3 regions of the Alkalibacter saccharofermentans DSM 14828 genome follow, and region 3 is predicted to be linked to each of the others. Evidence: riboswitches for the same ligand, from Rfam matches in the RefSeq annotation. Region 3 holds a riboswitch; each other region holds the start of a gene.
What was found. A riboswitch is a leader RNA that binds a small molecule or an ion and turns the genes downstream of it on or off. The one in region 3 is predicted to bind cyclic di-GMP.
Positions count from the first base shown of each region.

Region 1: it holds a riboswitch for cyclic di-GMP, as region 3 does, so the genes downstream of both, BUB93_RS10105 (right-handed parallel beta-helix repeat-containing protein) here and BUB93_RS05125 (FapA family protein) in region 3, are expected to answer to the same signal.
Region 2: it holds a riboswitch for cyclic di-GMP, as region 3 does, so the genes downstream of both, BUB93_RS06805 (transglutaminase-like domain-containing protein) here and BUB93_RS05125 (FapA family protein) in region 3, are expected to answer to the same signal.

Region 1 covers NZ_FQTU01000017.1:21,963-26,181, forward strand. The annotation lists gene BUB93_RS10090 (lipopolysaccharide biosynthesis protein) at 1-103, shown strand, start outside; gene BUB93_RS10095 (YveK family protein) at 198-896, shown strand; gene BUB93_RS10100 (CpsD/CapB family tyrosine-protein kinase) at 883-1,605, shown strand; cyclic di-GMP riboswitch class I at 1,807-1,882, shown strand; gene BUB93_RS10105 (right-handed parallel beta-helix repeat-containing protein) at 1,950-3,455, shown strand; gene BUB93_RS10110 (right-handed parallel beta-helix repeat-containing protein) at 3,627-4,219, shown strand, end outside.
Region 2 covers NZ_FQTU01000008.1:50,117-54,335, reverse strand. The annotation lists gene BUB93_RS06815 (copper-translocating P-type ATPase) at 1-871, shown strand, start outside; gene BUB93_RS06810 (NAD(P)/FAD-dependent oxidoreductase) at 866-2,053, opposite strand; cyclic di-GMP riboswitch class I at 2,247-2,330, shown strand; cyclic di-GMP riboswitch class I at 2,369-2,455, shown strand; gene BUB93_RS06805 (transglutaminase-like domain-containing protein) at 2,471-3,400, shown strand; gene cls (cardiolipin synthase) at 3,540-4,219, shown strand, end outside.
Region 3 covers NZ_FQTU01000005.1:119,306-123,524, reverse strand. The annotation lists gene BUB93_RS05130 (sensor domain-containing protein) at 9-2,039, shown strand; cyclic di-GMP riboswitch class I at 2,318-2,400, shown strand; gene BUB93_RS05125 (FapA family protein) at 2,468-4,219, shown strand, end outside.

The sequences.
Region 1 (4,219 bases), on a different contig from region 3:
GGCCGCTTGGTGTGGTATTGTTACCCTGGTGATAAGCTTTATCTTTGATAGAAAGGTGATGCTCGAAATCTTTGTTAGAATCAAGGAACTGGTAAGGCGATAAAGTTTTTCCGCGGTAGACAAGTTGTGTTTTGAATAACTCTTTGAGAGGTATAAGTAAATTAAAGATGGTGTGTCCACAGGAAGGGTGATCGGCTTTGAGTATAAGAAGATTGATAGGAGTTCTAAAAAGCAAGTGGTGGGTCATGGCCTTTGCCTTCTTAGTAGGAGGGGTTCTGGCCGGTTTGATGATTTCGTATACTCCTCCAACATATAAAGCCGAAGTAACCCTTTATTCAATGGATCTGGAAAGAATAAGAGAAGAAGGACAAACATTGGAGTTTTACGACATTCAGCTTAGTCGGGAGGTATTAAACCAGTTTAGGGAGGTAATCCACAGCAGGAGGGTTATCTCAGCTGTAATAGAGGAGCTTGGGCAGTATAATCTGACGGAAAAAGAAATACTCGAAAAAACCGCAATATCAAGCAGCATAGATTCAAATATATTTTATATCAACGCGAAGGACAAAGATCCGGAAAAGGCTGCGATTGTAGCAAATTCCATGGCTAGGACTTTTTCGACGGTTATTAGAAGCATTATCAATACAGAAAACGTCGGCATACTTGATGAGGCAATAGTACCTATCGAACCGGAAAGAAATTATGGGGTGGCATTTATGATCCTAGGCATGATAGCAGGTTCGGTATTGTCATTTAGCGCATTATACGTAATGGAATATTTTAATCCAAAAGTATATTTCGAAGAAGATCTAGTGGAAGGTTTGGGTTTTAGAGTGATGGGAACTATACCAAGACACAATACTGATGAAGGGGATTTTGGCTATGGGGGGAAATAAAGCACTCAGCTCACATAAAATAAACAGAGCAGTAACTAGTGCATACGAGGTGCTAGCGGTAAATTTAAAGCTTGCCAAGGAAGAAGATAGCAGAAAGACCACGAGCTACGTCATGACAAGCTGCAGCCGGGCAGAGGGGAAAACGAGCATAGCATACGGGTTGGCTAAGACTATGGCATCTTCAGGCTTTAAGACTCTGCTTGTGGATGGAGACATGAGAAAGCCTTTAGCTGCGAAAAAAATAAAGAACAAGGGAAATATGGGACTTAGTGATATTCTGTTGGGTAAATGCTCTATGGAAGATGCCTTGCTTGAGACAGATACGGATAATCTGCATTATATTTCATCGGGGTGTGACAATAAAAATCCCATAGCACTTCTTATGGGCAACAGGTTTTCACGGTTTGTCGATGAGACTGAGAGGGTCTATAGTATAGTTATATTTGATTCTCCTGCAATAGAAGACTACTTTGATGCGGCAATAATCGCCTCAAACGTGGATTCGACCATCCTGGTTGTAAAAAAAGCCAAGACGTCACTTAAAAGCCTTGAGGATGTAAAGGACAAACTTGAAAAGATAGGTGCCCACATCGCAGGTGTTGTAATAAACAGCGGCGGAAAGAGCAAAAAAAACCTAAATTTAAGGGACTATGAGAAAGGTTTCGTCTCCGGCAATATGGTATCCGATGAAGGTAAATGTGGACGATGAACCAAAAAACATAAATTGTAAATAATGGGTACACAAACTTAGTTCGAAAGCAATAAATTCAGATAAAACTTAATGTTGACATGGGAAAACAGCTGTGATAACATCATGAAAAATAAAGGTTTTAGAGATATTGGACCTTTTAGTAAGCGACAGTTTGTCTGAACGAAGCATTCCCAGTTAATTTAAAACAAATTAAACTTCAAATGATAATGGCAGACCTTCCGAAAGAAAGGGGCGCAAAGCTATAGGGCCTGTAAAATGGCAGCCAGCTACCAAAAGGGGTTTTTTTGTTTGGAATCCATCAGGCACTCTGTTGAAAAAAGAAAGTAGAGGGAAACAAAGCAATGAAAAAGAACAACAAAAGCTTTATTTTTGTCGGAATCAGTATGATTATACTCTTTGTCATGGTCGGAGCAGCATTTGCGAATCCGGGACAATGGTTAGACACAGACGACAGCGCAGACACTAGTATAAGTCAAAGCGATAACACTATAGCAAACGAAGACAAGCCGGCATCTGAAAAAATCAATGATGCAGAAGAAGAGACGGAAAAACAAGAAGAAGAAAAAGAAGCAGAAAAAAAGGTTGAAGCAAGTGACAAAAAAGATGCAGAAAAATCAGTTGCAAGCACTGAATCTTCAGCTTCCAAATCAACAAGCACTTCATCCACAAGCACGTCAACGGCAAACACATCAACAGCTTCAAAAAGCAGCAGCACAAGTACTCAAAGCACCGCGACTAAAACTGAAACAGCAGCTCCAAAGACTGAATCGACAACAAGTAGTGTCGAAGCAACAAGAGGAGATACCAGCGTCAAACTGGTAGCAGGAGCATATTTTGTAGCGACTAGCGGGAACGATTCAAATCCTGGTACACAGCAACAGCCATTTAGGACCATACAGAAGGCTGCAAATACAGTTAAAGCTGGGGATACAGTCTATATCAGAGGCGGCACCTACAACGAAAAGGTGGACATGCAAACCTCAGGGACAAGCGGCAACTATATTACATTTAGAAACTATCCAGGTGAAAAGCCGGTCGTAGACGGAAAAGGAATCGACTGGGGATACAACTGGAACAGCCTCGTGAACATTAATTCCAAGAGCTACATAAGGCTTGAAGGCCTAAGGGTGATCAATTCCAGATGGGCGGGAATAGGCTCCACCAGGGTAGAGTCTAACTCCAACTATATTCAGGTAATAAACTGCTCTACATCCAATACGAGGGCGTCGGGAATAGCATTTTATACTGCAACAAATATTACAGTTGACGGAAATTCAGTAGAAAAGGCTTGCACGGCATCTGGTTCTCAAGAAGCGATTTCATTTTCAAATGTGAATGGCTTCGTAATCAGAAACAACAGGGTATTTAACATAACCAACAGCGTCCAGGGAGCTGGCGGTGAGGGGATTGACGCAAAGGAAGGGTCTTCAAACGGAAAGATATACAACAATACAGTCCACGACATCGCAAAGATCGGAATATACATAGATTCTTACAGCAAGACCTCAAGCAATATCGAAGTGTACGGAAACAACATATACAACTGTGGACAGGGAATAACCGTAGCGTCTGAAAAGGGCGGAACACTGAGAAACGTAAACATATACAACAATACCATTAGAAACTGCAGAGTTGGATACACTGTTGCAGGCTGGGATTATAATTACAGAAGTCCTATGGACAATATAAAATTTTATAATAACACCATATCTGGTGGGAACATTCGTTTGAACAATCCAGATGCAAAAAGAATCTTTATTACAGGAAACAGATTAACTGGTGGAACCATAGTAATGGACGGAGGAATTGAATCAGAGACCACTATTGAAGGGAACACAATTAATTAATCATTTTTTAAAGCATCATGGGCATTAATTACAAGATTGTCAATAAAAAATGGTAAAGTGTAGTATAATAAGAATATAAATTGTTAAGCAAAGCCCCAAATTGTAGGTTAAGAACATCCGACAATTTTGGGGCTTGTTGCGTATATTTTTATGGAAAGAGGCGCTGATAAAATGAAACGTATAAAAATGCTTGCTGCTATGGTTTTGTTGGTTATACCTGTTTTATTCCTTGGCTGTAATTTGGACGTTGAGGAGGAACAAAACGTTTATTATGTTTCCACTCAAGGGAATGATGAAAGCCCTGGTACTTTTGACGAGCCGTGGAGAACCATCCAAAAAGCATCAGAAAACATGGTGGCAGGAGATACGGTCTACTTAAGGGAAGGGGTTTATAATGAAGCGGTAACAGTGAGCACGTCAGGAGAAGTGGACAATTATATAACTATTTCAAATTATCAGGACGAAACAGTTGTAGTTGACGGTGAAGGAATAGACTGGGGATATAACTGGAGCAGCCTCTTTGACATAAATACTCAAAGCTATTTAAGAATTGAAGGCATAAGGGTAATTAACTCCAGATGGGCGGGGTTTGGATCTACTACAGATGACAAGGGATCAAGTTATGTTGAAATACTAAACTGCTCCACCTACAATACTCAAGCCTCAGGAATAATATTTATGAATGCAGAAAATATAATCATAGAAGGCAATTCAATAGAAAGAGCAAGCATCAACACATCAGGCTCACAAGAGGGAATATCCTT
Region 2 (4,219 bases), on a different contig from region 3:
TATTGAGGTATTTGGGGACAACATGGATAAAAACAAGGCGGTTCAAATTGCCGCATCCTTGGAAAAAAACTCCGAGCATCCCATAGCCGACGGAATAGTTGCACATGCTAAATCGATTGGCATGGAGATGTTTGATATAAATGAGTTTAAAGCTATAAAGGGAAAAGGGGTAGAAGGTTATATAGATGGAGAAAAGTATTTCATGGCAAGTCCGGGATTTTTGCGGGAAAACAACATAAACATACCCGGTGATATGCCCGATTTTGATATTTCAACTAATGTTTTTCTGTTAAAAGAAAAAAATCTGTTAGCTGCATTTGGGCTCTCCGATAAAATCCGGCCCGAATCAATGGAAGCTGTGGAGAAACTGAAAAGCATGGGGATAGGCTGCTGGATGCTCACAGGGGATAATAAAAAAACTGCTGCTCAAGTATCTGAAAAATTAAATTTAGATGGATACTTTGCGGAGGTTTTACCTGAAGAGAAACTAGAAAAAATCAAAGAGCTTCAAAACAAAGGCAGGTATGTGGCCATGACAGGTGATGGAATAAACGATGCTCCGGCACTTGCTCAAGCTGATGTGGGGATTGCTATTGGCTCTGGGACTGATGTAGCGGCCGAAACTGCCGATATAATTTTAGTCAATAGCAATCCGTTGGATGTGACGGTACTCATTGTTTTAGGCAAGCTGACATATAGAAAAATGATTCAAAACCTGATGTGGGCCACAGGATACAACGTAATTGCAATTCCTTTGGCCGCAGGCGTTCTCTATTCCGCAGGAATTGTCATATCTCCGGCTTTAGGTGCTGTGCTGATGTCCTTAAGTACAATTATAGTAGCCGTTAATGCCAAGCTGATCAAGTTATAATTTTTCTATTTTTTCCTTATCCGAAATATCTTCTTTTAGAAGATGGGAGTAATCCTCGCCCATCTTTTTCTTGAGCTTGCCTGCCATTGCGATGTCATTTATGAGTATAGCTCCGGCTAGCTTGCCATCTTTGAAAAACAATTTTTTGAATTTAGTGTCGTTTCTATCTCGCAAGCAGTTCAAACCTTCAGTCTTGCCTTCGATGTCTCCAAGTGAAAATGCCTTCACGTTTAAAATCGTAAGCATGTTTGAAGGTGTGATGGCTTCATAAGATTCTTCTTTGCCAATCATGTTCCGGCCTGCCATTTTACCTTGTTCTATGGCAATAGGCCAGATATTAAAAGACATTTGATTGAATTCTGCAACATCTCCTGCTGCGTAGATGTCTTTTGCGCTGGTTTCCATGTACTCGTTGACTATTATCGCCTTGTCTGTTGCTATTTCAGCATCCTTGGCAAGGCTTATGTTGGACCGTACTCCTGTAGAAAAGAGCACAAGATCTGCGTCGACCTTATCGCCGCCCTTTAGAATGCATCCGGTTACCGGATTGCCCTCTATTTTTTCAACCTGGGCGTTTAAGTACAATGATATGCCTTGATCCTCCACGATTTTTTTAACCACATTAGAAGCCTCTTCGTCCATCTGCCTTGGCAGAAGCCTGGGGGCAAACTCCACAACGGTTACATCAAGACCTAATTCTTTTAATGCGTTTGCAGCTTCTAGACCTAAAAGTCCTCCTCCTACTACTGTAGCCTTTTTCGCGGTTTTCGAAAATTTTTGAATGCTTTTTACGTCATCCATGTCTCTAAGTGAAAAAACTCCCTTGCTGTCTGAGCCTTCAACAGGTGGTACGAAGCTGGATGCCCCATTTGCCAGAAGCAGCTTGTCGTAAGGCAGGCTCTTATCTTCTGAGATGATGACGGTCTTTTCATTTGTATTTATTTTTTTCACCTTGGTTTCGAGGATTATGTCTATTTTGTTGTCTCTGTACCAATTTTCCGGATGTATGTAAATTTCATCAATTGAAAAATCTTTTGACAGATAGTGTGAAAGCCTTGTTCTGTAATAAGTGTAGTATGACTCCTCTGTTACCATTGTTATTGTTGCAGACGGATCATGCTTTCTTATCTCTTCGGCGGCAGAAAGCCCGGCTGCTCCGTTTCCTACTATTACTATATTCATTATATTTCCCCCTTGAATTAAAGTTACCTTATTTTTATCCTTCTGTGGTCAGATTTAAACAAATCAAAAGGAGCAGTTGTTCGAATTTTAGTACAATTTTATCATATTTAAAGGCCGGGTTGCTTGTGTTTGTGGTTTTTTTGTGGTAGAATTGTACTGTAGATAGATTTACTTGCTAGAAGTGTATGCTTTTCAGCGATAAAGGCAAACCAGTCGAAAGGCTGGGACGCAAAGCCAAGGGTCTTACCTTTTTAAAGGAAGATAGCCGGTTACCGAAGGGGAAGTTTTTTTATTGTATTAAACCGATGGACTTTTCATCGATAATGGCAAACCAGTTGAAAAACTGGGACGCAAAGCCAAGGGCCTTAACCTTGAATTCAAGGAAGGCAGCCGGTTGCCGAAAGGAGAGTTTTGTTTATGAAAAAGCTCAGCATAGCCGCTGTTTTAATATTTGCAATAATTGCTGCAGGAGCAGCAACTGGCAACGTATTTTCAAAAGATCAAGACAGTTTGATAAACGACGAGCTTATACCCTTGAGCTCATCTCAGAATATCGCTTATAATGAATTGGAAACTGCTCTTGAAAATCTTGACGTGAAAAATTTCGAAACCTCATCAGGCAGCATCGAAGTTAATGAAAGCCTGTTGGAACAAGGAGTCATAGGAATCAAATTCAATTACGGATTGGATAAAAAGATAAAAATAGTGGTGGAAAAAGGCGAAGAGCAAGTGCACTACAACTATGTTGATATAGGTAATTACGAATTGTTTCCTCTGCAATTTGGCAACGGAGACTACAAGGTATCGGTTTTGGAAAATACTACAGACAACAAATACAGAGTCCTTGGCACTTACGAAGCAAATGTAAATTTAACAGACGGCAATTTAGTATATTTAAACTCTATACAAACAGTAAATTGGAGCAAAAATGATGAAAGTTCGGTTATTGCAAAAGAGCTTACGGAAGGACTTGAGACAGACTCACAAAAATTCAAAGCAATATATGAATATATAGTAAGAAACATAGACTACGATTACGATAAAATTGACGGACTTGATTATTCCTACATACCTGACAACAGGGTTACGCTAGAAGAAAGAGGCGGCATATGCTATGATTATTCCGCATTGATGGCTTCCATGCTTCGAAGCGTAGGAATACCATCGAAATTGGTCAAAGGTTATGGAGACTTTCAGCCTGAGGTATACCATGCTTGGAACGAGGTCCTTTTGGACGGAGATTGGTACGTCGTCGATGCCACTTATGATGCACAGCTATTAAGAAATGGCAGAGAAGTGCAAATAGTCAAGAGTCAGGATGAATATTCAGCAGTTAATTTCTATTAAATTTGATAAATAAGTTTCTTGATGAATCCCCAAAAAAAATCCGGCACTCTGCCGGATTTTTTTTTAAAGGTCTGGTCAGCGTTATTTATGATACAATTAACTAATATGTCAACTATATGATACTTGGAGGAATCTACATATGCTGATGGCTACCAGTTACGGTCTTTCTTTAGTGCTGATTATAAACATAATACTGACTTTTACGATAATATTTCTCGAAAGAAAAAATCCGCAGAGCACTTATGCATGGCTGCTTCTTTTATGGATGATTCCTGCAGCGGGGTTTGTGTTCTATTTATTTTTTTCTCAGAATCTGGCTAGAAGAAAGATATTCAAGTTAAATACAGAGGAGAAAGCTCTCACCAATAGCTTGATTCAGAGGCAAAAGAAGGATATGGCTGAAGATAAGATATATTTTGAGGAAAAATCAAGGGAGAGATATAAAGATCTCGTCTATTTTCATCAAAATCTTAGCAATGCCCTTTATACCAACAACAATAAATTAAAGCTCTTTACAGACGGGAAAGTAAAGTTTGATGCGCTGATGGAGGATATGAAGAAAGCAAAGCATCACATACACTTCCAATACTTCATATTCAAAAGCGGAATTTTGGCAACTGAAATCATGGAGATTCTTAAAAACAAAGCAAAGGATGGAGTGGAAGTAAGGCTTCTCTTCGACGATATGGGGGGGTTTTTTCTAAATAAAAAAGATATGGATGACCTGCTTGCGGCGGGAGTAAAGGTGGCTAGGTTCTTTCCATCAAAAATAAAGCTAATAAATTTAAAGGCTAATTATCGAAACCATAGAAAAATAGT
Region 3 (4,219 bases):
GGGTTTAATTGAATCAAACAAACGAGGATACTCAAGTTGTAAAAAATAACAGTCACTATAAAATTCCTTGGATAAAGGCCGGTAAAGTTGTCGGCCTTTATTTTCTTGCAGGTTTTGTGATCACTGCTTTTTCGAGTATAAAATTTGAAGGCAGATATGCCATTCAAACCGGTTGGGGGATTCTGATGCTGGGGGTTTTCTTCTTTGTCGCAGTTTCCTATAGGCATCTAAAACGTTATAACGAGATGGCTGCAGAGATTGAAAAAGGATATAAGCTCCTTGAAGAAAGAAATGTATTCAGCTTATACCTTCAGCAGAAGCTTAAGACCGACAACGATTATTTGAGAACCATAATCCACGAGGCGCCTGTGATGATAGTTGCATTTGACATGGACAACAAAATAGTGGAATTTAATCCAAGGTCTCAACTGGTAACGGGATATACCAGGGAAGAAGCCATAGGAAAAGATGTGGTGGAGCTGATAAGTACCCAAGGGAACGAAGAAAACAGCAGAAAGATAATTTCTAAGATTAAAAATAATTTCAAAGTAAAAAATAACGAAGCCCCCATCAAAAAGAAAAACGGAGAAGTGGCAGAGGTGCTTTGGAACAACGAAATATACCATGATGAATATGGAAATGCGGCAGGCATAATAGCCATTGGACTTGATACCACAGATAGAAAGGAAATGGAAAAGAGGCTTCACAAGCTCGCTTATTATGACCACTTGACGGGGATGTCCAATATAACGCTTTTCAAAGAAAAGGTAGAGCTTGTTGCTAAAGAAATTGAAAATACAGAAAAGAAGGCTGTGCTTATAATACTTGATATTGACGATATAAAGCACATAAATGACACTCTAGGCCATCAGGCCGGGGACGAGCTGATCCGACACATCGGTAAAATAATCAAAAGCTACATCAGCCAAACAGGTCTGTATGCGAGGATAAGCGGAGACAGCTTTGTATGCCTAGTTTTGTACAATGAAAAGGAGGAGCTGTTGTCCCTGACTGAAAATGTCTTTATGAATGTCAGAAAACCGTGGATTTACATGGGGCAGGAATACTTTGTAACCGTGAGCATGGGGGGAGCGGATTATGATACGGACGGCAAGGATTATGCGACTCTTTTAAGAAAAGCCGACATCGCTCTGACCTGGTGCAAGGAATCCGGAAAGAACAGATACGTTTCATATGAAAAAATGATGGGGGATAAGACTCTTAGGTTCATGGAGCTAGGCCGGGAGATCCGAAAGGCCATTAAAAGTGAAGAGTTTGAGCTTTATTATCAGCCCAAGATAGATGTTAAAAGCTGCGGGATAATCGGGGCGGAAGCCCTTATAAGGTGGAAGCATCCCTCAAAGGGGTTTGTCTCACCGGTAGAATTCATACCTTTTGCAGAAGAAACCGGATATATAAAGAGCATCGAGAGGTGGGTATTTGAGACGGCCTGTAAACAGAAAAAACATCTGAAAAAGGTCGGTTATGAAAATATTCAGATGAGCGTGAACATGTCAGGAATCAGCTTGGCGGAACCTGATACGGTGAACTTTCTTCAGTATCTCGTCAATAAATACGAGCTTCAAACATGGGACGTAGTAATAGAGATAACAGAAACTGCAGTAATCAAAGATCTGGGTCACGCAATCGATACCCTTAACAAGCTCAAATCCCTGGGCTTTATGATAGCATTGGATGATTTCGGAACTGGATATTCATCCCTTACGCATCTGCTTAAGCTTCCTATCGATATCGTAAAGGTAGACCGCACGTTTATTATGCAGATCTGCGAGGATAAGGAAACTGAAATCATTTTTGAGTCGGTAGTCAAGCTTTGCCACAAGCTTGGACTCATTGTCGTGGCAGAGGGAGTGGAGACTAAAGACCAGTTTGAGCTTATCAAAAATTACAATTGCGACATAGCACAGGGGTATCTTTTCGGAAGACCCATGCCCAGCGGAGAGTTCATGAGCATAATGGAAGAATTGGTGTCATTGAGTGAGAAAAACGATAAATATTTTTCATGGCGTGTTAAATGATAGAGGAATGATCCGATAAAGACAATAAGAGCACAGATAAGAGGAGGGATTTTCTTTGATCAATTAGAAGAGTTAAAGGCTTATACGATATTTCATTTTGAGACGGAAGAGGCTTGCGCGAAAGAAGCAGGTTACAAGAAGCTGTTTTCACACAAGGTTTATCATGAGGAGTTCATAAACGAGATAAAAAGCGTCGAATTAAGGAAGGTGGACGATGACATAGTCAAAGAATGAATATTTTTGACACTTAAATTGCATTATGATAATATTTTATAAAATATAAAAAAAAATAAAACCGTCGAAGGGCGGTGACGCAAAGCTACGAGTTTACGCCGAAGGATAGGATGGTCGGGTTGCCGGAATATAGTCTGTAAACTAAAATTTTATAAGGCAGCCTTTGGGTTGACCTTTTTGTGGAGGGATTGCATATGATTTTTGAGACGATGAGCAGCAGGGAAGCCATGGAGAGGGCTGTAAAGCACTTTAAATGCAGCGAGGAAGAGCTTAGGATTGAGGAACTTGAAAGTCCATCGACAAAAATGGTGGGCCTGGTTAAAAAATGCGGCAAATTCAACATAGAAAAGGTTAAATCCGAAATAAAAGAAGATCCGAACAACAGGGACGGCCATGTAGAAATCATTGATGGAAAGCTAGCGGTAACGGATGCTACAGGCAAGGATTCACAACCCTCCGTGTTCATTAAAGGTCCACAGATGGACACGTTCCTTAACGGTGAGAAGGCATCCGTCAATACGATTTTAAGCGCCCAGGATCAGGTCAGCTTTGCATTTGAGGATATACCGGCAGAAAAGCATTTAGAAGTGGAATTTTCAAATGATAAAGTTTGCGCTTATTTGACCATTGAGCGAAAATACGGCAAACGTTTTCATTTGAAGGATATTCCAAAATCAAGAAAAACAGTTCTTGAGCCGGGGTTTGACCTTGTAGAACCGAAAAAAGTTTCTTTCAAAGAGTGCATATCGACATTGGTAGATTATGGCATAAAAAGAGAGCTTATAGACGAAGCTGCAGTAAGAGAGGGCTGTGAAGCAAAGGAGACTGTAAAGGTCGTTGCGGCAAAGGGGAAAAGCCCCGTTGCCGGCAGAAAGACAGAATTTTATTACTGTGAAGAATTAAGAGATAAGGAGATTTTGCAAGGGCTTGAGCCGATAGTGAGAAAAGGAGATCTTTTGGCTAAAAAGATCATGCCTGCAATAATGGGATATCCAGGGATGAACGTCCTAGGTGAGATCATAGAGGTATTGCCTGTTGAAGATGAGGAACTTATCCCTGGAAAAGGGGCAGAAAAAAGGGGAGATGAGCTGTATTCCCTTGTAGACGGAAGGCCATTTGGCAAAAACGGTCAAATTGGCGTGATGCCGCTGCTGACAGTAATCGGCGATCTGGACAAGGATACTGATGATATCGATTTTGACGGGGATGTAGTAGTAAAGGGAAATGTCCAGGATAACATGGTGATAAGGGCTACGGGAAACGTAAAGATTATGGGTTCTGTGCATCATTCCCAAATATTTGCCATGCAAAACATCGACGTAGAGGGAAAGGTCGTAGGAGGAAGGCTGCAGGCAGGAGATGAAAACAGTATTTTTCACGTGATAGTCAATATCGTGGAAGAAATGACAATAGAAATCGAAAAGATATTCAAAGGCCTCCATCAGGTCGAAGTAAAGGATGAAAGAGAAATTCTTGAGATTATAAACATAGGAAAGGATAATCTCGATGAATTGATAAAGGAAATGGAAAGAAGCGCAGTCTCCATGAATATCTCTCAGCTTGAAACATTAAACGAACTGAAAAAATCAATCCTGCACGCATTCTTGGAAATGAAGCTGCTGCATCGGCTGGGATTTGCAGAGCTTAAAGAAATATATCAGACGTTGAAGGACTATAAAAACCTAATGGATGAAGAGCTGAAGGACATTAAGATACTTAGAGTCAAGTACGCTAAAAGCGCTACTGTAAATTCCAGTGGAGACATAATAATAACCGGAGAAGGAAGTTACCAGTCTAACCTTATGGCGGGAAGGAAAGTAATCTGCGAGAAATCAAGCAGCGTCGTTAAAGGCGGGACCATCATAGCGGGAAAACAAATCAATGCAGGAGTAGTTGGCGCCCCAAGCGAAATCGCCACCTTTTGCAAGGTCCTAGACGGCGAAGGA